One region of the Paenibacillus sp. sgz302191 genome, then DNA from elsewhere that is predicted to be linked to it. Evidence: riboswitches for the same ligand, from Rfam matches in the RefSeq annotation. Region 1 holds a riboswitch; each other region holds the start of a gene.
What was found. A riboswitch is a leader RNA that binds a small molecule or an ion and turns the genes downstream of it on or off. The one in region 1 is predicted to bind cyclic di-AMP.
Positions count from the first base shown of each region.

Region 2: another riboswitch for cyclic di-AMP. It lies ahead of AC3G2T_RS08790 (TrkH family potassium uptake protein); the one in region 1 lies ahead of AC3G2T_RS30325 (CAP domain-containing protein).
Region 3: another riboswitch for cyclic di-AMP. It lies ahead of AC3G2T_RS10125 (stalk domain-containing protein); the one in region 1 lies ahead of AC3G2T_RS30325 (CAP domain-containing protein).

Region 1 covers NZ_JBYLHY010000029.1:9,001-16,884, reverse strand. Annotated here, with positions in the region: gene AC3G2T_RS30340 (MHYT domain-containing protein) at 1-767, opposite strand, end outside; gene AC3G2T_RS30335 (DUF4062 domain-containing protein) at 917-2,068, shown strand; gene AC3G2T_RS30330 (hypothetical protein) at 2,065-2,250, shown strand; cyclic di-AMP (ydaO/yuaA leader) riboswitch at 2,439-2,575, shown strand; gene AC3G2T_RS30325 (CAP domain-containing protein) at 2,583-3,467, shown strand; gene AC3G2T_RS30320 (DUF4188 domain-containing protein) at 3,554-4,063, opposite strand; gene AC3G2T_RS30315 (TetR/AcrR family transcriptional regulator) at 4,074-4,739, opposite strand; gene AC3G2T_RS30310 (copper amine oxidase N-terminal domain-containing protein) at 4,918-6,405, opposite strand; gene AC3G2T_RS30305 (nitroreductase family protein) at 6,678-7,304, opposite strand; partial or broken gene AC3G2T_RS30300 (MBL fold metallo-hydrolase) at 7,488-7,714, opposite strand.
Region 2 covers NZ_JBYLHY010000005.1:48,947-56,830, forward strand. Annotated here, with positions in the region: gene AC3G2T_RS08765 (succinate dehydrogenase cytochrome b558 subunit) at 1-213, opposite strand, end outside; gene AC3G2T_RS08770 (LysR family transcriptional regulator) at 482-1,378, shown strand; gene AC3G2T_RS08775 (response regulator transcription factor) at 1,441-2,163, opposite strand; gene AC3G2T_RS08780 (cation:proton antiporter) at 2,389-3,639, opposite strand; gene AC3G2T_RS08785 (potassium channel family protein) at 3,639-4,301, opposite strand; gene AC3G2T_RS08790 (TrkH family potassium uptake protein) at 4,314-5,663, opposite strand; cyclic di-AMP (ydaO/yuaA leader) riboswitch at 5,733-5,882, opposite strand; gene AC3G2T_RS08795 (CPBP family intramembrane glutamic endopeptidase) at 6,121-7,716, shown strand.
Region 3 covers NZ_JBYLHY010000005.1:358,764-366,647, forward strand. Annotated here, with positions in the region: gene liaF (cell wall-active antibiotics response protein LiaF) at 1-319, opposite strand, end outside; gene AC3G2T_RS10115 (PspA/IM30 family protein) at 1,741-2,376, opposite strand; gene AC3G2T_RS10120 (LiaF transmembrane domain-containing protein) at 2,402-2,707, opposite strand; cyclic di-AMP (ydaO/yuaA leader) riboswitch at 2,868-3,016, shown strand; gene AC3G2T_RS10125 (stalk domain-containing protein) at 3,026-3,817, shown strand; gene AC3G2T_RS10130 (polysaccharide deacetylase family protein) at 3,994-4,698, shown strand; gene AC3G2T_RS10135 (GNAT family N-acetyltransferase) at 4,757-5,947, opposite strand; gene AC3G2T_RS10140 (LacI family DNA-binding transcriptional regulator) at 6,506-7,528, shown strand; gene AC3G2T_RS10145 (ABC transporter substrate-binding protein) at 7,695-7,884, shown strand, end outside.

The sequences.
Region 1 (7,884 bases):
TCGTTTGTTTTTTCCTCAATCTCCAAATCTTTATGAGACAGGCGCTTGGAAATATAAATTCCCAAGAGGGACAGTGCGAGCGTAAACAAAGTGCCTCCGGCTATGAAATAAGCCGACCATTTTTGATCCAGCACCATTCCTGAGGATAGCGCCGCTTTGCCCCCCAAATGAAATTGGGCGGCCATCATTCCCGTATAATGCATACCGACGATCGCGGCGCCCATAATCAATCCGCTCCCGATCTTTTTCCACACTTCGCCGCTTTCTTTGCCCGTACGGAAATAAAACGATAACCATAAAGCCGCGATGGACGCGACGATCGCAATGACGATGGACAGCGCAAAATAGAACGGGTCGTACGAAATATCGACCTGCATGGCGGCCATACCGATGTAATGCATCGCCGAAATGCCCACGGCCAGCATCAGCCCGCCGCCGATCAATTGGCGCAATGTCAGCTGATTGCGGCCTACGACGTTCAGAGCGACGAAAGACGCGCTGACAGCCGCGAGCACGGACAGCAGCACGAGCATAAGATCGTATCCGATCGGTATAGGCAGCGAAAAGGCGAGCATTCCGACAAAATGCATCGACCATATACCCATCCCCATGGCAATGGCGCCGAATGAGAGCCACAGCCAACGGGCTCCGCCTGCGGCAGTGCTGATCCGTGCGGTTAAATCAAGAACCGTATAAGACGCAACGACAGCTACGATATATGAAAATATGACCAGTCCCGTATCGTACGTACCATGAACATGCTGCATGTACAATCCCTCTCTCTGTTTGTCGATTATTGTCGTAATGTTCTTCTTTCAATATATTACCATCCCTCTCTTCACTTGCTCAATGAAAATATGCGAAAAAAGCATCAAATAAGGTATAATAGTTGCAGATAAGGTAAGGGGTGAACGTTTTGCCTAAAGCGAAAATATTCATTAGCTCCGTAGGCCAAGACGAATTGCGGCCGATTCGAAACGCCGTTTTCGAGCAATTGACGGAAATCGGGCATGATCCTCTTATGTACGAACGAAATTTTGGCCCGTGGGACTCGCATCAGGATCCTATTAGCAAATGCCTCAAAAAAGTCGAAGAGTCGGAAGTTTTTCTTTTATTTATTAAAGATAAAGGGGGCACGTTCTACCCCAAATACGACCGGACGATTACCCATCTGGAGTACATACAGGCAACCCGTTTGAATAAGACCGTGCTTGTCTTTGTAGAAACCGGCGTCAAGCGCCTGTTTTTCAGCACTATGAAAGGCATTATCGAAGAAATTACGAACAGGCATGCCGAAGAAACCGGGGCTTATCCTAAAGCCGCGGACATTACAGCCGCATTAAAAAGCCATACTCAAGTACCTTCCCACATCGATCCGTACGTGTGGTTTTTCATCGATGATTTGGTCAAAAAAGGGATTTATACGGAAGAGCTCTCACTGGGCGTCTCTATCGACTGGAAAGACTATTTCAGCGACCTGATGCGCAGAGGCGTTCTGCTGCTTCCGCTTGAAGCTACGTTCGAAACGTATACGAAACAAATTCAACTGCATGAAGAGTTCGCTCAATTCATCGAGCGCAATATTCCGCTTTTTCAACATTTACCGAAAGATCGGATGGCGCTCTTTTTCGCCGATTTTATGAGCAAGCTCAAAGGCAGAATGGTAAAGCGCCATTATGGAAACTATATGTCCGAGGACATCGGCGCCTTTCATGATTGCTCGGCCGTTACGATATATACGCGCGACAACGGGCGGATGAATTTGCTGCTGGAAGTCGGGAATACGACTAGCGAACCTTTTTTTCTGCTGAATAATGAAAAATCGTACGTATCGATTACGGCGAAAAGGGACAATCCGGAGCAGCTTTTTTTCAATGAAGCCAAGCAAACGCTCTACTTAACGGTAAAATGCCAGGACCGGGTCATGACCTGCCACTTTCGGGCCGATTCCGGTTGGGATGCGCGGAAGTTTGTCACTTTTCGAGATGACGTATTATATGCTATAATGAACCAGAACCCTATGGTTTTTGAATTTGCCCGGAAAATGATCGGAGGGATGCAGCCATGACAACTGTATATGTATCCATTAACGGAAAAGTGTCGGTAGCCGTAGGCGAGCAGCCCAAAGACGCGCTGCTTTTTGTTTCTCCCAACAAGAGCTTTCAAGATTTGCTAAGAGAGCAAAAGGAAGAAAGCACGAAAGCTTTGGAATTGATAAAAAGCCGGTTCGCGGCAGCAAGACGCCGATAAGCGAACAGCGTACATACCAACCGAAACGACGCCAAGCGCGGCCAGATCAGGGAAACCTGACGGCCGGGCTTTTTTTGTTGCGGCTGCCTGTTTCTATCAATGGAAACATTTGAGGGGTGATCCCCCCTAGTTTTCTATGCTAGAATGAAACCCACAGAAGGACGCGGGAAACTGCTGTTCTTGCTGAGCAAACAAAACGGCCAAAGCATCGAAAGATGCACGGGGGAACCTCTTTATTTGGGGTGAAGCCATTGCAAAATGGCAGGGTGATTTCTCTTTGACCCGAATCCGTCAGCTAACCTCGTAGGCCAAAAAAGGAGAGGATGGTTTTAATGCGTTTCAAGAAAACAGCTATCACAGGTGCGCTGGTATTAGGCATGATCGTAAGTTCCGGAGCGGCATCCGCAGCTACTTACACTGTGAACGGCCAAGTCATCGGCAACCTGCAGGGGCTCCCGCAAGGGCTTCAGCAAAACATTCAGCAATTACTTCAGCAAGGACTCCAGCAAGGAAATTCTCAAGGAACTTCCCTGGACAGCTTGCTTCAGCAATATCCGCAATTGTTTGATCCGAGCAACTGGGCCGGCCTGTTTAAATCTCCCGGCAATTACAATATGCCATCGGGTTCTTACCATCATCACGTAAGACATCATGGCTCAGACTCGAATACCGGAACGCCTTCCACCGGCACAACTCCGACGGATACGCCTTCTACGGGTACTGACACAGGCAGTGGCACAGGTACGACGACACAACCTTCTACGGGCACTGATACGGGAACAACGACACAGCCTTCCACAGGCACTGATACAGGAACGACAACAGGCACGACTACGGACACTTCGAGCTCCGCGTATGCCGATCAAGTCGTCACCCTGGTCAATCAGGAACGGGCCAAAGCAGGCTTGAGCCCGCTTACAAGCGACTCCAGTTTGGCTGCTATGGCGCTTGATAAAGCGAAAGACATGTACAACAACCATTACTTCGATCACACTTCGCCAACTTACGGATCTCCGTTCGATATGATGACCAAATACGGAATCCAGTACACGTATGCCGGCGAAAATATTGCCATGGGGCAGCAAACTCCGCAAGAAGTTATGACTGCCTGGATGAACAGCGAAGGTCATCGCCAAAACATCTTAAGCCCTAACTACACGAAAATTGGCGTAGCCTTTTACAACAACGAATGGGTTCAAGAATTTATCGCCAATTAATATTGATTCATACGACAACCGTTTCCGAACCCTCCGGAAACGGTTGTTTTGCTGTTCGCTGCTATTGTCCCGCAGTTCGCTTCAGATTATACCGCGGGATTCGGCGGAGTCGGTACGGCGGGATCGTTGGTTCCGCCCGTTCTTCTGCGGGCGGTCTCCCTTTTTCCCGTAGCCGGCACATGTTCGCCTGCAGCCCCGAGCCCCATGCGCGGCATATTGCCGTACACGCATTCATACTGCCCCTCCTTCATGAGATACGTCTCATGAAAAATGCCGACCGTCCCGTCCGTGCCAACGCTCCGGTTGAATGCCTGCCACGCTTTCAAGTGCACGCCGCCGCGCGCGTATTTCTCCAGATCATCGAACGACTTCCAGTACTGGATCAGCGTCACTCCGCGCCAGCTTAACAAATATTCGGAGTGCAAAAATCCGAGCTCGGGATGGCTGTACAATTCTTTCAGCATTTTGGGCATCGCGCTCATAACAGGCCACCATTTATGGACGGCCCAGAGCTTGTTGACACGCATTCCGATAATAAATACGACGAATGAATCCCCCATTTGGGCCGTATACCGGCCCGGAACGACTTTTGCCATAGAAAACACCCTACTTTCCGATGAATTGTAAATGCATGTCGTAAAAAGCCATGTAATCCGAAGCTTTGAACATATGAGCGGTTAAATAAGCGCCGTAAAACAGCGTGACCAGCATCGCTACCAAGTTTTCGGTATCCCGCTCAGCGTCAATGCCGCCGTCTTGTTTGGCCTCCTCGACAAACTGCCGGAAGCGTTTGTCGAGATTCGGGTCGACGGAAGCGGCCAGCTCCTCCTTGCCGGGAAACAGCAGATGCAATTCCGCTTCGTTCAAATCGGGCATGCAAGGGTGCATTTTCTGCTCCGCAAGAAACCCGATCAGGCTGAGCATCAGCCCCGGCTGTTTCTTCGCGTCCTCGGCCACCTTGCCGAAAATATGGCGGATCGCGGCCATCCCCCGCTTCTGCTCTTCCCGAAGCTCCACAAGCCGCCGCGTCAGCCAAACGAGCATGAAATAAATGAGTACGTCTTCTTTTTGCGGGAAAAACTTAAAAAACGTCACCTTCGATATTTCCGCCCGCCGGCAAATATCGTCGACGTACACGGCGCGAAACGTATTTTCGCCGATCAATTCAAGACTGGCCTGAAAAACAGCCAGCTTCGCGCGGGCTTTTTTAATCTCCCTCAGCGGCATTTTGCTTTTGCTATGGCGTACCGATTGCCGGTTTCCCGCTCTCATATCCTTCACCTTCTCTGCGTACTTATTGTCATCCATTTGTGAACTTATATTTATAAATTAACTCAAGTAAAGTTTTATGTCAATGAGAAAACCTCTATCGAGGCCATTCAATGATGAGCGGCCGCGTTTAGAGGTTTGTTTTACCACCAAGCAGCGATTGTGCCGTGGCGGGGCATTCTCACGGATAAATGTTGATGCGTTTTAAAATGTCATCGTCGATAAGAAAAATATTGCCATTGCTGTCCGCAGACATCAATATACGGTTTCGGTCCAACGTCAACGGGTCCGACTGCTGTATCTGCGTCTCCGGGATATTGAAGATCCCCCTGTTGTGTGTAACGCCTTGAAGATCGGCGTAAACGGATATTTCGCCATTCGGATCGATTCGATGAATGAGCGAGTTTTTATCCAGGACATAGAAGTATCCATTGGAGGCTGACAGCCTGGTTATCGAATCCGTGTCGACAGATACTGCGGCTGCTTTTTTCAGCCCATTGTCCGTAAGTTTGAATATCGTTTTTCCGTTTTTGTCAAACACATACGTGACGCCGTCTTTTACCGTGGAGATCATTCGGGTTACGCCCTCGGTGCCGGAATCGGCGAACAGAGCCATCTTCTCGCCTTTTTTTGCCGAATAGACCGACCGCGTGTGCGGGTCCCCGTAATAATACGTTTGCTCGTCAAGAGAAGCAAAAAAATTATCCTCGATGTTGAAAAAGCCGGGCGTTTCAAACTGATATGTAATCATTTTCACTTCCGGCAAAATGGAATACACGACCGTTCGCAAACGCGGGTCCTCCGTTGTGCTCTCGCCGAGCACGTACAAAGCGCCGGTCGCGTCATTGTAAATCAATCTCTCGGGAACGAACGACGAGTAAATAAACCGAATTTTGTCATTTTTAACGGTATACTCAAAGTTGAACTTCTCGTTAATCGTAGTTACCAGAGAAAGCTTCTCTGAAGCATTCGGATCGTATTTCTTGATGACGAGTCCTGATCCTGTAACCGTGTCATTTTCAAGGATATAAACCTGATTATTTTTGGCCGCCGCCACGCTCTTGGTCGAGAGAGGGGCTAATTTCAGCTTATCGAAAGATTTTGGATATCGCCGGCCAGCCGTTAGATGATCTACGGTTACATGCTCCAAACGCTGCTTGGCAGGCGCTTCGGCCTGTTCGGCTTCCGCTTTCCGCTCGTTCGAAGTTACTTGAATCTGCTTAACAGTTTCGTCGTAACTGACGGTCAGATGCAAGCTTTCGGCTACGAATCGCAAAGGAACCATCGCCGTTTCGTTGACAATAACGGCAGGCTGCTCCAATTTGGAGCGCGTTCCGTTCACCTGCGACCATGCGTCATCGATCACAAGCTCGATAGTTTGTTCCTTGTCCTGTATCGTAATGCCGCGCTTCTTCTCCTCCCACTTCACATTTGCGCCAAACGTTTCGCTTATGAAGCGCAGAGGTACAAGTGTAACATTATTCAGCAGGATCGGCGCCGTCTGCAAAGCCACCTGTTTGCCATTGACCGTCGCAACCGGATCGCTTACTTTCAGGACGACCGTCTGCTTCGCCGCCGGAACCGTTTCCTTCGAATAGGCGGTCAGCACCAGCAGCGATAACGATAGGGCCCCCCATAACGCGATAAATATTTGCAGCTTACTCTTCATCCAATCAGTTCCCCCAATTTTTAAACAAACTCGTCCGCTCATTCGTAGTTTTGCGGGCTCGGCAGCCCGTCGCAAAGCGCCCATCGGCAAAAGAAAGGCCGAGGATTGCGCTCGCTTCTGTCCCCGGCCTCGTTGTACTAGTTTTTTGCAAGGTTCAATTGCCACGATAAGCCGTATTTGTCTTAGCCTTGCCGGCAAACATGAGAAACGGGGCAATTTGAGGGCTCGAACTCGCCAATCGAAATCAGCTCCTTTTTTTCATTTTGAACCCATTAAAACCGGTTGTAGCTGACGAACTCGCCGGTCGGTTTGCGGTAGCCGCGCGGCCTTCTTTTGGAAGTGTCCTCTTTCCCGATAGTCACCAGCAAAGCGATTGCATACCGATCCGGAATTTGCAGCACCTGCCGCAAAGCTTCGGGATCGAATCCGATCATCGGGCAAGTATCCCAGCCTCTTTCTTTTGCAGCCAGCATAAATAACTGGGCCGACAAGCTTGCGTTCCGAATGGCCTCTTCCCGCATGAATGTGTCGCCGCGCTCTTCATAAAACCGGGTCACCGATTCGACTGTCATATCATATTCTTGCTTATTAAAAACGCCCAGATGCAAAAACCCTTCATTTATTTTCGCCACATCCTTGTAAGCATCCATATTGCCCAGCACCGCGATAACCGCCGATGCCGATTTTACTTTGTATTGCTGCGCCGCTGCATGGTACACTTCATCTTTGACAGCAGGGTCCTTAACGACGACATAGTGGGCGTGCTGCAAATTGAATGCCGACGGTGCGAATTTGACAAGGTTAAAAATTTCCTCCAGCTCATGGTCCGGCAGTTCGATATCGGGAATAAACTTGTTGGCGGATCTGCGCTCTTTGACTAAAGAAATAAAATCGGTCATTGTGTCCACTCTCCATTTTCTAGTATGCTGTATGTAGAACAAATTCGAAAAATCTTTAAATTGATTATCTTAATATTAAGATATAGTATTGGGAAGCAATAGTCAAGACCCAATTGAGACACGAAACATAGTCCTGCCGCTACGGCAAGAAAATGCTTTAAAGAACATGCGGCAAACTTCAACTTAGGGATCCCTGGCTAGACCTAATATTAATCCACCGTGATTACAAACCACCATATACTTTTTCAACGAGAGACGGGCTGCATGCATATCGGGAGTAGTCTGGACATGAATTCCCCCGAGAATCCCGTTAAGACTATACATCGAATCCCCGGCAATAAGAAGAGGACGACACGAATCCCGCCGCAAAGCGGCAGTTCTTGGCCGTCAATCAAGGTTTCGTCCATTTTACACGCCCTTTTTCACCTATTCACCCGTAAACGGGTCGATCAGCTCATTCATCATTAGCCATCTACGATCTGCAGGATCAACTCGAAAAATCACACAGAATTATCCTTCTTTCGTTAAATCGATAATTCTGTATGAAAATTAATACACATTAGCTCAAATTGTTCTTTTC
Region 2 (7,884 bases), on a different contig from region 1:
AACGGCATGGTAAAGAAGCGGCAGCCAGATGCCGAAGATTTCCAGAAACAGCCTCAGAGGCAGCCCGTTCAGCCAGTTGATTTGATCGATGAAAGCGGCATGGCCCTTAACCGCCTCGTAGTTCGTGAGCAGATGCTCGATGAGAAAGAAACCCACTGGAATTACGCCAAGCAAAGAGTGGATCTTTCGAAAGTAATACGAATTACCCGTCATTGAACCAATTCCTCCCCTAAAATAGTACATCCGACATTTTCAGACAAGCCACATACCATTGTACTCTTGCGGTATACAAGCGTCAACCCAGATTCATCCACGCCTATTTTTCCATCATACAGAGCGTTTATGCAGGATCGCCCAAAAATTGTGAACAAGAAGTGACATATACATGGTACCTCTTTCTCGCTTATAATGGAAGTGCCGATTCTTTATATACCCTTATAACTAATTTGCATATCGATCATAACGGAAAGGGGCGCTTTCTGTGGAGCTTTTGGACGTTTTTGCAGTTGTTGTCGAGCAGGCGAGCTTGAATAAAGCTTCGCAAATTTTGAACTTGTCCCAACCCGCGCTCTCCCGCAAAATCATGAAGCTGGAGGAGGAGCTTGGCGTCGAGCTCTTTATCCGCAAAGGCAAGCGGCTTGAGCTGACGAAAGTCGGCCGGATCTGCTACGACCACGCCCTTGAGCTGCGCCATCTGGAGCGCAAGTTCATGCAGGAGATTCAAACGTACAAAGCGGCCGGAAACCATGTGTCGATCACGATAGGCGCCAGTCTGACAACGCTGCAGGCCACGCTTCCCGATCTGATCACAACCTTTTTGGAAGACCAGCCGATGACCGAGATCAAGCTGCTGACCGGCAAGACGCACGAAGTCGTCACGATGGTCAAAGAGAAAAAAGTCGATATCGGCATGATCGCTTCGCAGATCAACGCCTCGGGCTTGCGCTGCGAGCCGCTGTTTGACGACCATCTGTGTCTCGTGCTGCCGCTCGGGCACAGCTACATCGACCGCCCCGCACTTGCAGTCAGCGATTTGAACGAACTGCCGATGATTCTGTTCTCCAAGGGAACCTGGTATCGGGTTCTGATGGACGAGCTGTTCCACCGGTTCTCCGTCTTTCCCAATGTGCAGATGGAAATCGACTCGTTCGAAGCGATTCTCCGCCTGGTGTCCACCTGCAAAACGGCGACGCTGCTGCCCCGCTCCTATTTGCGGGAAGATCTCATTCTGAACAATGAGCTGATTTTGCGCAATTTGCCGGAACTTGAGCAGACGAAGCGGACGACGTCGCTAATATACTCGGTCGAAGCCTCGGACAACCCCGTGGCGATGAATTTTGCCCACCGGGCGATCCGCTACTTCGCAGACAACGAATGAGCCTCCGACCGCCGCTGCTGTCCGCGTGTACGCGGGGCAGTTCGGCGATTTGGAGGCTTTTTTCATAAAACGAATTTGTATCCAACACCCCATACGGTTCGAATCCGCTTCGGCTGCTTGGGGTTATCCTCGATTTTTTTGCGCAGGTTTGCAATATGTACATCAATAGCGCGGTCGGTTACATACGAATCGAATCCCCGCACCGTGTTGATCAAATCTTCCCGGCTGAACACGCGCCCCGGGTGTTTGACAAAGCAAGTCATGATCTCGAATTCGGAATAGGTCGTATTGACCAGCCCTCCGCGCACCCACATCGACCGCGTCTCCGGATCGAGGTGCACGATCTGTATGCCTTCGTCGGACTTCATCGTATAGGCGGGAAGCTCCAGCAGCGCCGGTCCTGCCGGCAAGCTTTCCTGATACACCCTGGCCCTGCGAATCAGCGCCTGTATTCTTGCACTCATCTCGTGCAAACTGAACGGCTTGCTCAAGAAATCGTCCGCTCCCGCCATTAAAGCGCTTACACGTTCAATTACTTTGTTTTTCATCGATACGATCAAAATAGGTACCATCGATGTTTTTCGGACTTGCTTGCACAATTCCAAACCGTCCATATCGGGCAGCATCAAATCGAGCAAAATGACGTCGGGCTCAAAATAACCCACGGCATCGAGACCTTCTTCGCCGCTCCCCTTTCTCATGACCTGAAAACCTTCCTCACCCAAATAAATCGAAACCATGTCGCCAACCATCACATCATCTTCAATAACCAGTACCTTGTCCATGTCCGCCCACCTTTTGTTTCAAAATGCTTATTGTTAGAAAAGTGTGAGGAAATTTGTTAGGTCAGCCTACACTTGCAGTTAGATTTCGCAAAAACCTGTCGAAAAATAGCAGCTGCATTTTTAATATACTATAGAAAACCAGGAACCAACAAGCAAAATGTTAGTTTATTGTTAGAACACAAAAAACCGCCCCCTGTGCACATCGTGCATTCGGAGACGGCATACTCAATGTTCGGCTTCCGCAGCGCCGTTCGTTACCTCAAGGCCCAGCTTGCGCGCCGCGAAGGCAGTCGTGCTTGCCTGGACCAGAATCGTGATCAGCACGGCCATGAACGTTACACTGGCGATCAGCTCGCTGTGCCGAATTCCCATTCCGGCGATCATGCCGGACAGCGCGGCCGGAATCACTCCCGTTTCCCGCACCCAGAACATGAACAAAATCTCGTTCCTCGTCCACTTCGCCCGGCGGTCCGGCAGCGCGCATGCCAGCACGGCAAACGGCCTCGCAATAAAAATAAACGCAAAAATAACCCCAAGGCTCGTCCATAAATGATCGAAAATCAGCGCAAAATTCACTTGGCTGCCGAGCAAAATAAAGATGAGCATGCGCATCATTAACGTTATATTTTCCGAAAAATGGCCCATTTCCTGCAGCTTGTCCTGCATGTCCAGCTTGAACGTCTCCGCGTTCCCCCAAATAAGCCCGGCCGTAAACGTAGCCATAAATCCGCTGACGCCGAGGGCTTCGCCCGCCATATATGCTCCGAGAGCCGCAACGATCATCGCAATCGTCGCATATTGGCGCAGCAGCCCAAACTTCAGATGCGCGGTCAAGTATGCAAGGGCCAAGCCGATCGCCGCGCCGACGAGAAGCCCTCCCGCCGCCGTTTTGACGAACGCCCAAATTCCCGAGCCAACCGAAACTTCCCGGGTGCCCAGGATGACCGCAATGAGCGAAAAGGTCAAAATCGACCCCGTCGCATCGTTAAAGGCCGATTCGCTTTCCACAGTTTCCCTGACTTTCAGGCGGATCTTCACCTGCTTGAACACGGGGATGAGCGTAGCCGGGTCCGTCGAACTGATGACCGCCCCGAGCAGCATGGCGTATATCCAGGGCAGGCCAAGCAGCAGGTGCGCCGCCACGGCCACTACCCCGCACGTAATCATGACGCCGGGGACGCTGAGCAGGCTGACGGTGATCCACACTTTGCGAAGGCCGGAGAGGCGGATGTTGCGCCCGCCGTCGAACAAAATGAGTGCGGAACCGATCGCAAGAATGAACTGGTTCGTAAATGAAGTGCTGGATTCCCGTACCCAGCCCAGGCCTTGCCCGACAATGATGCCCCCTACGAGAAAAAGCGCGACATCCGGCAGCTTCAACAGGTGTGCAGCTTTGCCCAGCAGCATGCCCAGACTGAGAATAATAATGAGCAGCAAAATGACATGCTCGATCATGACGGCGGACGCATTTTCCATTATCCGATAACTTCGCTCTCAAATTCTTCGATTTGTTCGTTCGTCCCGATAATCACCATAACATCCTTTTCATTGACAACATCTGTGGCGAGCGGCGCGATGATCACACCGCTTTGCTTGTTGATAGCGACGACACTGCAGCCGTATTTGGCCCGGGGGTCCAGATCCTTGATCGTTTTGCCGCACAGGCGCTTGGGCACCGACAGCTCGACGATCGTGTAATCTTTGGACAGCTCGATGTAATCCAAAAGATTGGGTGATACGAGCTGGTGCGCCACGCGGATGCCCATATCCCGCTCCGGATAAATGACGCGGTCCACGCCGATTTTATTCAGCACTTTGCCGTGCAGCTCGGACAGCGCCTTGGCGACGACCATTTTGACGCCCAAATCTTTCAGCACAATAGCGGTTAAAATGCTGGCCTGAATATCGTCGCCGATCGCGACGACCGCACAGTCAAAGTTGCGCACGCCGAGCGACTTCAGCACTTCCTCGTCCGTGGCATCCGCCACGACCGCATGCGTCAGCTCGGAGCTCATCTCGTCGACCGCTTCTTCGTCCTTGTCGATGCCGAGCACCTCATAGCCCAGCTTGATCAGCTCCTTCGACAAGCTGGATCCGAATCGGCCCAGACCGATTACCGCGTATTGATTTTTTTTCATCTCCAGTATCCCCTAACCAATCGTAATTTTACCCTCAGGGTATCTATATAATTCTTTTTCCTGTTTCGGCTGCAGCGCGTAAGCGAGCGTTATAGGACCGAGCCGGCCGGCGAACATCGTCAGGCTGAGCATAATTTTGCCGAAAACGGTCAGCGACGGCGTAAGCCCCATAGTCAAGCCGACAGTACCGAAGGCGGACGTCACTTCGAACAATATTTTCAAAAACTGCACGGACTCCGTCGTCGATAACAGCATGGACACGAATATGACGAGAAAGAGCGCGATCATCGTGAGCGTAATCGCTTTGAGAATGCGGTCCTTCGCCAGACGGAAACGGAAAATGACGATATCTTCCTTGCCTCGGATCATCGTGATGATGGCGGCAATGAGAATGGTGAACGTCGTCGTTTTGATCCCGCCCCCCGTCGAGCCGGGAGAAGCCCCAATAAACATGAGAATCACCATGAAAAATTGCGACGCCTGACGCATGGCGCCGATGTCCACCGTATTCGCGCCGGCCGTCCGGGGCGTGACGGATTGGAAAAACGAAGCCAACATTTTTCCGCCGAAATTCAGCGGTCCTAACGTCTTGGTGTTCGTGTATTCGAATATAAATATCACTAGCGCGCCGAAAACGATCAGAAATCCCGTCATGGCAAGCACGACTTTGGAATGCAGGGAAAGTTTCTTCGTTTTGTGATATTCCATCAAATCGGACAAGACGATGAAGCCGAGACCTCCGAGCACGATCAGCGCCATCGCGACGACGTTCACCGTGAAATCGTTGACGTATCCGGTCAGCGAGACGAAAGGAGCATCGGCGGTGCCGAACAGGTCGAATCCGGCATTGTTGAACATCGAAACCGCATGCCAGATGCCGAAGTACAGCGCCTTCGAAAATTCCATGTCGAACGACCAACGGATCGTGAACAAAATCGCCGCTATCGCTTCGATGCTTAATGAATAAATAAGTACTTTGCGGATCAGCCGCACAATCCCTTCCATACTGCCCTGGTTGAACGCCTCCTGCAGCAGCAATCTTTCCTTCAGCGTAATTTTTTTGCGCAGCACGAAGGCGAACAGCGTGGCCATCGTCATGAAGCCGAGACCGCCGATCTGGATCAGGCTGACGATGACGACTTGTCCGAACACGGTAAATGCCGACCCGGTATCGACCACGACGAGGCCGGTTACGCAGGTCGCCGATGTGGCCGTAAACAGCGCATCGATAAAAGGCAGCGGCCGGCCGCTCGTCGAGGCAAAAGGAAGCGTCAGCAGCCCCGCTCCGATCAAAATAATGGCGGCGAATCCAAGGACCAGAATTTGCGGAGGCGTAAGCTGCCAAATGCTTATTTTTTTCATAAATCCCCCTGTTGTCATCAATTGAACACGCAAAAAAAGACACTGGAAATCCAATGCCTTATTCGGAAATGGTTCCTGACGTAAAGCCTACGAGGTTAGCTGACGGATTCGGGTGCGCGCAGTCACCCTATTTGTCCGGTTTTTTGACGCCGGAGACAAAATTCACCCCAAATTACATGGTTCCCCCGTTTTCAACAAGAAATTCGGCTTTTTATTCAATTGATATGAATTATATATCTGATTTATTGTTCCGCACAAAGTTGTTTTCAGCGGATTTGCGGGGGTTTTCGCAGCATTCCATCGTGTCTGGCAAGCAGGAGAGGGCGTTACGATTCGAAATCGCGAATTTGCCCCGGTTTACGTTTTATTTTGCATGAATTGGTTTTCCTTAACATCTGTGATACTTTTAATTTAGCGTATTTGCGAACCAACATTATCCAAGGAGATATTTTATCCCATGATGCGAATGAAATTGAACCGAACTTTGCTGATCCTCGCGTGCATCGGCGTGGCCTTGTATATGGGGGTCAATATGCTTGCGGGATATCAAACGGAAGAAGCGGCCCCGGCGGAAAGTCCGGCCGTTACGAAGCAGCAGGCGGCCGACGCGGCCGGGCAGTTTTTGCAAAGCCGCTACGGCATCGGCCAGCCGCGTACTTTCGTCGTATACCAGTCCGAAAAGTCGAGAAGCGGATACTTGCAGAAAGAACACCTTTTGCACGAGTATGAGCTGAAATACGGGGACCGCTTCCCGCTCGATTTCTATCAGGTCAGCGCCGTCGATCCCGGCAGCAAGCGCAAATTCGAAGTTGACGTCAACTACAAAAGCTTGCAAATCGTCGGCTGGCGCGAGACGCTCACCGGTACCGCCGCAGCGATCGGCAGGCAAAAAGCGGACCAGCTGGCCAAGGAGGAGATGAGCCGGCAGGGCTTTAATCCCGACGATTTCAGTCTCGCCCTGGAGCCGAAGAAAGAGGCCGGCGCGAACACGTACGTTTACGAAAAGAAAGCGGAAGCCATCGGCGGTTCCAAGCTGCGCTTGCGGATCGATTTTGACGATAACGCTTTGGTCGGCTATGCCGTGCAATTCAGCATCCCAGAGGACCATCAGACATGGCTTGACTCGCAGGATCAATCCGCCTCGTTCATGACCTGGATCAGCATGGGCTTTACGTTCCTGATGTCCGTTGCGGCCATCGTATATGCCATCAGGCACCGCAAGCAGATGGATTTTCGCAAGGGCCTGCTGCTCACTGTTATTTTTACGACGATTTACATCGCCAACAACATCAATATGTATCCGGCTTTCAAAACGATGTCCGGCGATATCGCAGACAACGGAACCGCCACATTGGCCGGCTCGCTGTTCATGAACGTCGTCACGCTGCTGCTCGGTCTATCGGTCTACATCTCGCTTGCTTCCGGCAGCCGGTGGTGGGAGTCGAACGGGTGGAAGCCTTGGCCGGCTTGGCGGGAATCGCGCTTCGGATCGGAAGTGTTTCACGGAATGGGCCGGGGCTATTTGCTCGCCCTGTTCATCCTTGGGGTCCAGCAAGTTCTGTTCTATGCGGGCGAGGTCCGCTTCGACGTATGGGCCGTGAACGATCCGGGGGATTCCGTATTGAATATGCTGGAGCCCAAATTGTTTCCGCTGATGGCGTGGGCCGCCGCAATATCGGAAGAAGCCGCTTACCGGCTGCTCGGCATCCTGCTGTTCAAAAAGCTGTTCCGCTCGAACTTCATCGCCGTTCTGCTGCCGAGCATCATTTGGGCCGCGAGCCATACGCAATACCCGATCTATCCGGTGTATACCCGCCTGATCGAGGTAACCGTCATCGGCATCATTCTCGGCTATGTGTTCCTAAAATACGGCTTCATCACTGCCGTATTCGCCCATGCCTGCATGGACAGCATCCTGATGGGTCTGTCGCTGTTCTCGCTGGACCAGGCGGGCGATGCTGCCGCAGGTATCTTCTACATCCTGCTGCCGGCCCTCGCCGCGCTGCTGCTGGCATGGTGGCACCGGCGGCGCCTCGCGCCAAGCCCGGGGTAGAGCCAGCGCATGGCTGGCGGTGCGCGGGGATAGCCCCCGTGCGGCGCTGAGAGCCTGCGGACGCTCGCCAGGGTCAGCGTTCGTCGGGCTGCGCGCGGCGCGCCTCCGAACGGCCACTAGGGTCTGCGCTCGTTAGGCAGCCCGTGGCGCTGATAACCTTCGAACGCT
Region 3 (7,884 bases), on a different contig from region 1:
CTATAATCTTATGCTTCTGGATGTACGTATCGTCCTTGTGCAGACGCTTCGAACGGATGAAGTACAGCCCCAAGGAAATCAACACGACGGAAAGCGCGATCGACAAATGATTGCCGAACAAAATAATAGCGCCTACTGCGATCAATACGTAGCCCTTATACTCTCTGTGCGACCGTAGCCTATGGATGCCGAGCAGGATGAGGACAGCCGCAAGTATGGGAAAAAAGCCGATCAGGTGATCCAAAAGCAAAAAAAGACCGGCTCCGATCAGCAAAAGCGCTGTATTCCGGCTGCGGTTGTTTTTGGTTTCTTCTCCCATGTTGCACCTCCTCTGGCTGCGCGGATAGTAAGTTTGTTTTGCAAGCGAATGACAGCAAAACGAAAGCCGGCCGGCCCGATACCCGGTTATGGCCACATTTTCTTAGCATACCATAACAATGTACGGCCTCCAAGATGCAAATGCTTGAGGCGGCAGGGCACCCGCCGGCGCCGGGCCGGTGCTGACGCAGCTGCAAGGGGCCGGCGACGACGCTCAGAAAGCAAATTGACGATGCTAGCGCTGCCGCTCCTTGCCTTCCCGGTATGGGACGCACCCTCCGCACAGTGGCCGGTTATGAAGCGGCTCGGCAGACCGGACCGGGCTTCGCTGGGCTGAGCTGAGCTTGGCAGGCCCGACTGGCCGACCCGGGCCGGAGACAGGACCTGCGAACCCCCATGACGCCGTAGACGTCACCCTACAGAACGAATCCAACCCCCCTATACCCGGCAAAAAGCCTGCACAATTGCAGGAATGCCGCGCTATCAACAAACAAGAAACTGGTAACCCCCCCACGTTAGAGGAGATAGTCACAATCTGCCCGTCTGCACGAAAAAAACCTGCAAAAATACATGAATTTGCGTCCTTGACCGCTGGTTACGATGAATTCCTGCAAAAGTGCAGGTTTTTCACCGAACACATGGACTCAAATTCACTTTCAGCGAAAATTCCTGCACTTTTGCAGGTTTTTCGTCAAAACAAGCCGATTCTGCGAATAAAACCTGTACATTTGCAGGTTTTCTCCCTACCAAGCTGTCCCTGGCCCAGTTGTACAGTTCCACAACCTGCACCGGGAGAGGGGCGCGCCCAGAAAAAGCGGCTATGGACCCAACCGGTTCCCCTAACCCTCTCGGAATGTCGCGACTTTCTCGGGCAGCCTGACTTTTGCAGGTTTTCTTCGCCCGACCAGGCAGTCGGACAGATGGGTGATCTATATCTTTCCAGTGCAGCATTCCTGCAAGCATCAGCCTGCCCAAAAACCCCCACGTTAGAGGAGATAGTCACAATCTGCCCGTCTGCACGAAAAAAACCTGCAAAAATACATGAATTTACGTCCTTGACCGCTGGTTACGATGAATTCCTGCAAAAGTGCAGGCTTTTCAGCGAACACGTGGGCTCAAATTCACTTTCAGCGAAAATTCCTGCACTTTTGCAGGTTTTTCGTCAAAACAAGCCGATTCTGCGAAAAAAACCTGTACATTTGCAGGTTTTCTCCCTACCAAGCTGTCCCTGGCCCAGTTGTACAGTTCCACGACCTGCACCGGGAGAGGTCGCACCGCGCGCAGCTCCCAGCGCGCGGTGTTTCGCTGCACGACGGCGGTCGGTCGACGGGCGCGCCCAGCCTCGGCCTTTATTTGCGCGCGGTTACGCCAAGGGGGCCCCTCCCGCTTTCCTCGTGCGCCCAGCCAATGCACGGCCCCGCGCTACTTCGCGCGCGGGCCGCCTCTCTCGCCGCTGCTGCGGCTCTGCTGCCACTCCTTCTGGAGCTTCACGCGCATCGTGCGCAGCTCCTGCTTGACGTTGCAGCCCGCCTCCTTCAGCGTCTCGGCCGACATGCGGCCCGCTTCGCGCAGCCCTTGCCAAGCCTCGCGGCCCGCGTTTTCCAGCTCGCGCAGCGTGTCGCGGGCCTGGGCCCCGTGCAGCCCGCCATGCGGCTGCACATCGTCCGCAGCGGCGGCGCGCAGCCGCTGCAGTTCCTCCGCGAGCGCCAGGACTTCGTCCTGGGAGCTCGCGTACTGCGTGCGGTAGTGCCCGCACGCCGCTTCCAGGCGCAGCTTCTCCTGCAGCGCCGCCCGGGCAAGCTCTTCCTCGCCGGCGCGCATCGCCAGCTCGGCCTGCTCCGCGCGGAGCCGAGCGAGCTCCTCCGCGTTCACAAAGTGCTGACGCAGCTCGAACGTCCGCTGCAAAGTCTCTTCGTAGCGCTGCTCCAGCGCCCGGATCCGCCCGCTTGCTCCCGTCTGCGAGCCGAAGCCCCCTCCTTGCTCATTCATCGAAAAGCGCTCGGCGGTATCGTGCCAAGCCGTTTCAGCCATTTTACCGATTCTGTTCAATACCTTCATTAACCCCACCCCGGCCTATTTAAGTTTACAGATCGAACCGATCCGAATGCGTGCGTCTGCCCAGCAGCCTGAATCCATAGCCGATCAGCACAATCGCCAATGCGAACGCGATGAAGCCCGACAATTTCACGGCCAGGATCAAAGCTCCCGCGGCGGCGATCAGCCAGCCGATCTTCTTCCCGTTGCAAATGCCGACATAGCCGAGCCCAACCATCGAAAGCGGCAGCAGGTACCCCATAAGATGAAGATGAATTCCGATTATATGGGATGCAATGATCAAGCCGACCGCAATAAAAATCAAGGCTAATCCTCTATTGCCTTTCATGGACATGCACGTTCCCGCCTTTCGCTCATTCCTTATGCTACTAGCGTATACAAAAGAGACAAGAAGCAAAACGGACCCGCGACTGTTTTTCGACCTGGACCAAAGTCTAGGTATTTCTCAGACCTTCCACATTTTGGCCGTTGTTTCAAGCAAAATACCAATGTTAAAATAATTGGAGCCGAATCCGGTGTGTTCCAGCATCGGTACGGGGGACGATTTAATTGGGGTGAATATTTGCTGATTGTCGAAGCAGACTAGGGAGAACCTTCTTCCCGAACCCGTCAACTAACCTCGGAGGCTTTAATAAGAAGGAGGAATAGCGAATTGAATACGGCTATAAAAGGACTCGCTGGCCTTGCTGTATCTATTACAGTTCTGGCAGGAGGCTTTCTTTCGCCGCACCATGCCAAAGCGGCCGAAATGGAAGTAAAAGTGCAGGTAGACAATGACCTTGTCGGTTTTCCGGATGCACAACCTTATTTAGACACGAATCATTCCACGCAAGTCCCCATTCGCTTCGTAACCGAAAAACTCGGCTATACGGTCCAATGGGAAAAAAAGGGCAATCAAATTAAAGTAACTTTAAACAACGGCAAACATACGATTGCATTGGCATCAGGCGATCAAAAAGCGGTCATCGACAACACCCCCGTCGACATGGGCACCCATGCCGGGTTTCAGGACGGCAGAGTGTTCGTTCCGCTGCGATTCATTTGCGACGCTTCCAAAATTCCGATTCAATGGGATGCGGACAGCAAAATGGCCATCTTAAGCAAAGACGGAAGCCAATATGCGCCCAAGTTTGAAAGCTTTAAAGCAACCGCTTACTCGGCCGATCCTTCCGAGAACGGCGGCTTCGGCGCCGTCGACTACATGGGAAATCCGCTGGCGCTGGGGACAGTCGCCGTAGATCCGACGGTCATTCCGCTCGGCACCAAGCTTTACATCGAAGGCTACAATTTCGACGGACTGCCGGTAGGCGGCATGTATGCCTATGCAACCGACACAGGCGGTTCCGTAAAAGGCAATCATGTGGACATCTTTATCCCCGGCTCCAAAGAATCGCTGCAGCAATTCGGCATCCAAAACGTGAAAGTGTTCCGCTTGCCCAGTTAATTTCGGCAAAGCAGGTCCTTGGAGATCCTATTCTCCATGGGCCTGCTTTTTGTATTTGAGCGAATTTGCCTCACAAATATTGCCTCTTTTCCTCCGCATAGGTTCGGTTGGCAGGTCAGACAATAACCTCAGACTGTTTGGAAGCAAGCCTGCTTCAAACTTTAAGGGGGAGACTTATGCCAAAACTCCATCGCATGATGATTGCCGCCGCGCAGCTTGCCGTCGTTTTGAATGTGACGACCGCCGCCATGCCGGTGCCGCAAAGCGAGGTCGTTTGGAATGTGCAGACCGATCAAAAGCTGGTCGCGCTGACGTTTGACGACGGGCCCAATCCGGTGTATACGCCCCAATTGCTGGACGTTCTTAAGCAGTACGACGCGAAAGCGACTTTTTTTGTGCTCGGCAAGCGCGTGCAGATGTATCCGCAAATCGCCATCCGGGAAGTGAACGAAGGGCATGAGATTGCCAATCATACGTACGATCATCATTATTTGAAACATGTCAGCCCGGACAAATTGAAAGAGGAGATCGAACAGACGCAGGAAATTATTTTCGACATTACCGAGCAAATTCCTCACGTGTTCCGTCCGCCCGGCGGCTTTTACGATCAATCGCTGATCGAATTGGCCAAGCAGGACCGGTTCACGGTTGTGATGTGGTCCTGGTACCAGGATACGAAAGACTGGCGGAAGCCGGGCGTCGACAAAATCGTCCGGTCCGTGCTCAATAACATTCATAACGGCGATATTATTTTGTTCCACGACTTGCAGGGAGACTGCTCGCAAACGGTGGAAGCTCTCAAAATCGTGCTGCCCGAGCTTAAAAAGCAGGGCTATCAATTCGTAACGGTCACCGACCTGATTTCGAAAATGAACAAATAAGCAGCGCAAAAAGACGGCCTCACGGTTCATCGTCCGCTGCGCCGCCTTTTTCCGTTATTTAAAAGAAATCCGCCAAATATGTAGTCCGTTCGGGTATCGCCGAGTCCAGCCGCCTAGCCGTCGCAGGGCTGCCCTGCAGGCGTTCCGTCTCCGCCAAAAAGACGGCTTTTTGATAACCCATAAACAAAGTGGTCAGCGTTTGTATCGAACAACTGAGCAATTGCTCCTCATTCGGCAGGACGCTCCCGGAGAGCTTCACTACTTCCACAGCGCCGGTTTGTGCATCCGCCCGCACTTGAAACACGCCGTTGTTCCATTCCGCATGCTCGTCAGCGACCCGCAAGTACAGCGCCTCCTTGATTCCGTCCGTCCGGAACGGGTACTGGGCCAGGAACGATTCCACATCGACGATTCTGGCCATGAAGTAAGGAACTCTCTCCTGCTTGAATGCCGGATTAGGCACCAAAAACGGGAGCGCGTCGTTCACAGGGGCTTGGACAAGCACCTTGTCGATCATCGAATCGTGATCCGCTATAAATTTCCACAATCCGCGCCGTGCCTCCTCGTCCAGAAACACAAGCTCATGAATCGTCATGATTTTGTCCTTAACCTGATAAAACACATAGCCGGTATGCTCATTGCGGGCATTGAGATGGACGCCAACCGTTCCTTTTTTAAACTTGAACCAGCGGTTGTTCCACCATTTCAGGTCCCGCTTCAGCATGCCGTTATAGCGGACCGCGTGCTTTTCATAAATCGGATTCAAAATCTCCGGATCTTTCCCGATGCGCATCACCCTGCTGCCTGCGGCCGCTTGAAAGCGGGGGAGCTTGTCGTGCGTGATTTCGTATTTGCAGTATTCCGAATACATTTCCCAGCCGAATTTGCGGTAAAACTCAAACTTGAACGGATGCAAAAAGGAGAGCGTCTGACCTTTCTCTTTCATCTTTTTCAATATGAGAACGAGCAGCTCGGATACCATGCCGCCCCGCCGGTATTCCGGCCATGTCGCTACACCCGAGATGCCGCCCATTGCAAAGCTGCGCCCGTGCAGCCACGTTTCCAAATCCAGCAAGGTCAGTTTGGCCGCCAAACGCCCGTCCGCGAAATATCCCAGAACGGCGTCCGGATCGGTCAAGTCCATTCGATCCTGAAATTCCTCCGGGGTAAGCTCCAATTGAAAAGCAAATTCGGAAAGCGCGACGCTATCCGCCACTTCTTCCCGCTTTAATGCGCGAATCTCGCCCATGGCGATCACCTCTTCGTTCGATTATTAGCCCGTATCCTTCGGCAATTTCATAGTAACACAAAGAGCGGCCGCATTTCGCGGCTGCGTGAAAATCCGGCTTCGAACGAGACGAAATCCGGAACCGTCGGATCAAGGCCTACGGGACACGTGTCCAATCAACCCATCCGCTCCGCACATACACTATACAAGAAATTTGAAGCCTTTACTTTACAATCCAGGAGGGAATAATATGTCGTATTCATATGGCTATGGTGGCTATGGTGGCCATGGTTGTGGCTGCGGAGCTCCTGTAGGAGGTTTTATGACTTCGCCGGCAACAATCCTTGTCCTGTTTATCCTGCTTGTCATCATTCTCCGCACATTTCATATTTAATCTGTAAAGAAACAAATCGTATATGCCAATAGAACTATAAATTGGAAGCAGGCAATAACGCGGGCCGTTATGATCTGCTTCTTCTTCCATGTCCGATGTTGACGAAACAGCGCGGTTATGATAATCTCATTATGTGAAAACGTTTACCCGTTTTTCATTAGCTTTAGGAAATTGGAGATAAACTTATGGCCGATTATACGATTAAAGATGTTGCCCGAATGGCAAACGTATCGATTGCAACCGTTTCCAGAGTGCTGAACGGAACGAAACGCGCGAATCCCGAAACGCGGGAGAAAGTGATGAGAGCCGTCGAATTAACCGGCTTCAGACCCAACGCATTGGCGCGCGGGCTCGTGAACAAGCGGACTCATGTAATCGGCGTGATGCTTCCCGAAGTATCCAACGAAATATTCGCCCAGGTGATCAACGGCCTGGAAAGCATTTTGGATGCCGAAGGCTACAGCATTTTTTTGGCCATCACCAACGGAAACGAAGAAAAAGAATTGAAATATTTTCAATTGTTCGAGGATAAAAAAATTGACGGGATCATCCTTTCAGGCGTGAAGTATTCGTCCAGCCATAAGCAATTTTTCAGCAAAAAGCAAATCCCTGCCGTCGTCATCGGCCAGCAATTTCAGCTTCAAGGCTTGCCTTCCGTGGGCATCGACAATGTCGAGGGCGCTCATAAGGCAACCACGCATTTGCTCGATAACGGGCATACCAAAATCGGATTCATTTCAGCTCCGCTCTATGACCTGGCTGTCGGGGTCGACCGTTTGAAAGGCTTCAAACAGGCCATGAAGGACCGGCACATATCCGTATCCAAACAAAGCATAGTTCAAGCCGATTCTTTCAAAATAAGCAGCGGATACGAAGCGGCGAAAGCAATGTTAGCGCATACATTTAAACCTACCGCGATATTTGCCGCGACAGATAGACTTGCGCTCGGGGCGATGAATTATTTGTATGATCATGGCTGGACAATTCCGCAGGATTGCTCGATTATCGGCTTTGACGACATCGAAATCGCCTCCCTGGTACAGCCCAAATTAACTACCGTCCAGGTTAACTATGCGGAATTCGGCACCCAAGCCGCGAATATGCTGCTCGAAATGCTGGAAGACAATACGAAAAACTTGAAAAACAGCATTATCGTGCCGACAACCCTTGTGATCAGAGACAGCGTGAAAGCCAACGGGGAGCCGTAAAATTTTTTTTGATATTCAGGAAAACCTTTTCCTAAGTTATATATGAATAATGTCCCATTATTCGGAAATTTTAAGGAGGTGATCCGGGGCGAAGTTATTGAAGGACATCGTTTTAAAGCAGCAACCGTATATGCATGGACAATTTTATTTTAGGGGGAAAACCGACATGAAAAAATCAGGTCTTGTTATTTCACTGGCAGTAATGCTTGTATTTGCAATGATTGCAACCGCTTGCGGGAAAAGCAGTTCCGGCGGCACAGCTTCTTCGACGCCCGGCGGCAGCGGCGGCTCCGCCGACAAACCGGTTAAAATCACGCTTCTCGAATCGAAAGGCGGCGAAGTTACGAAGCTGCTAG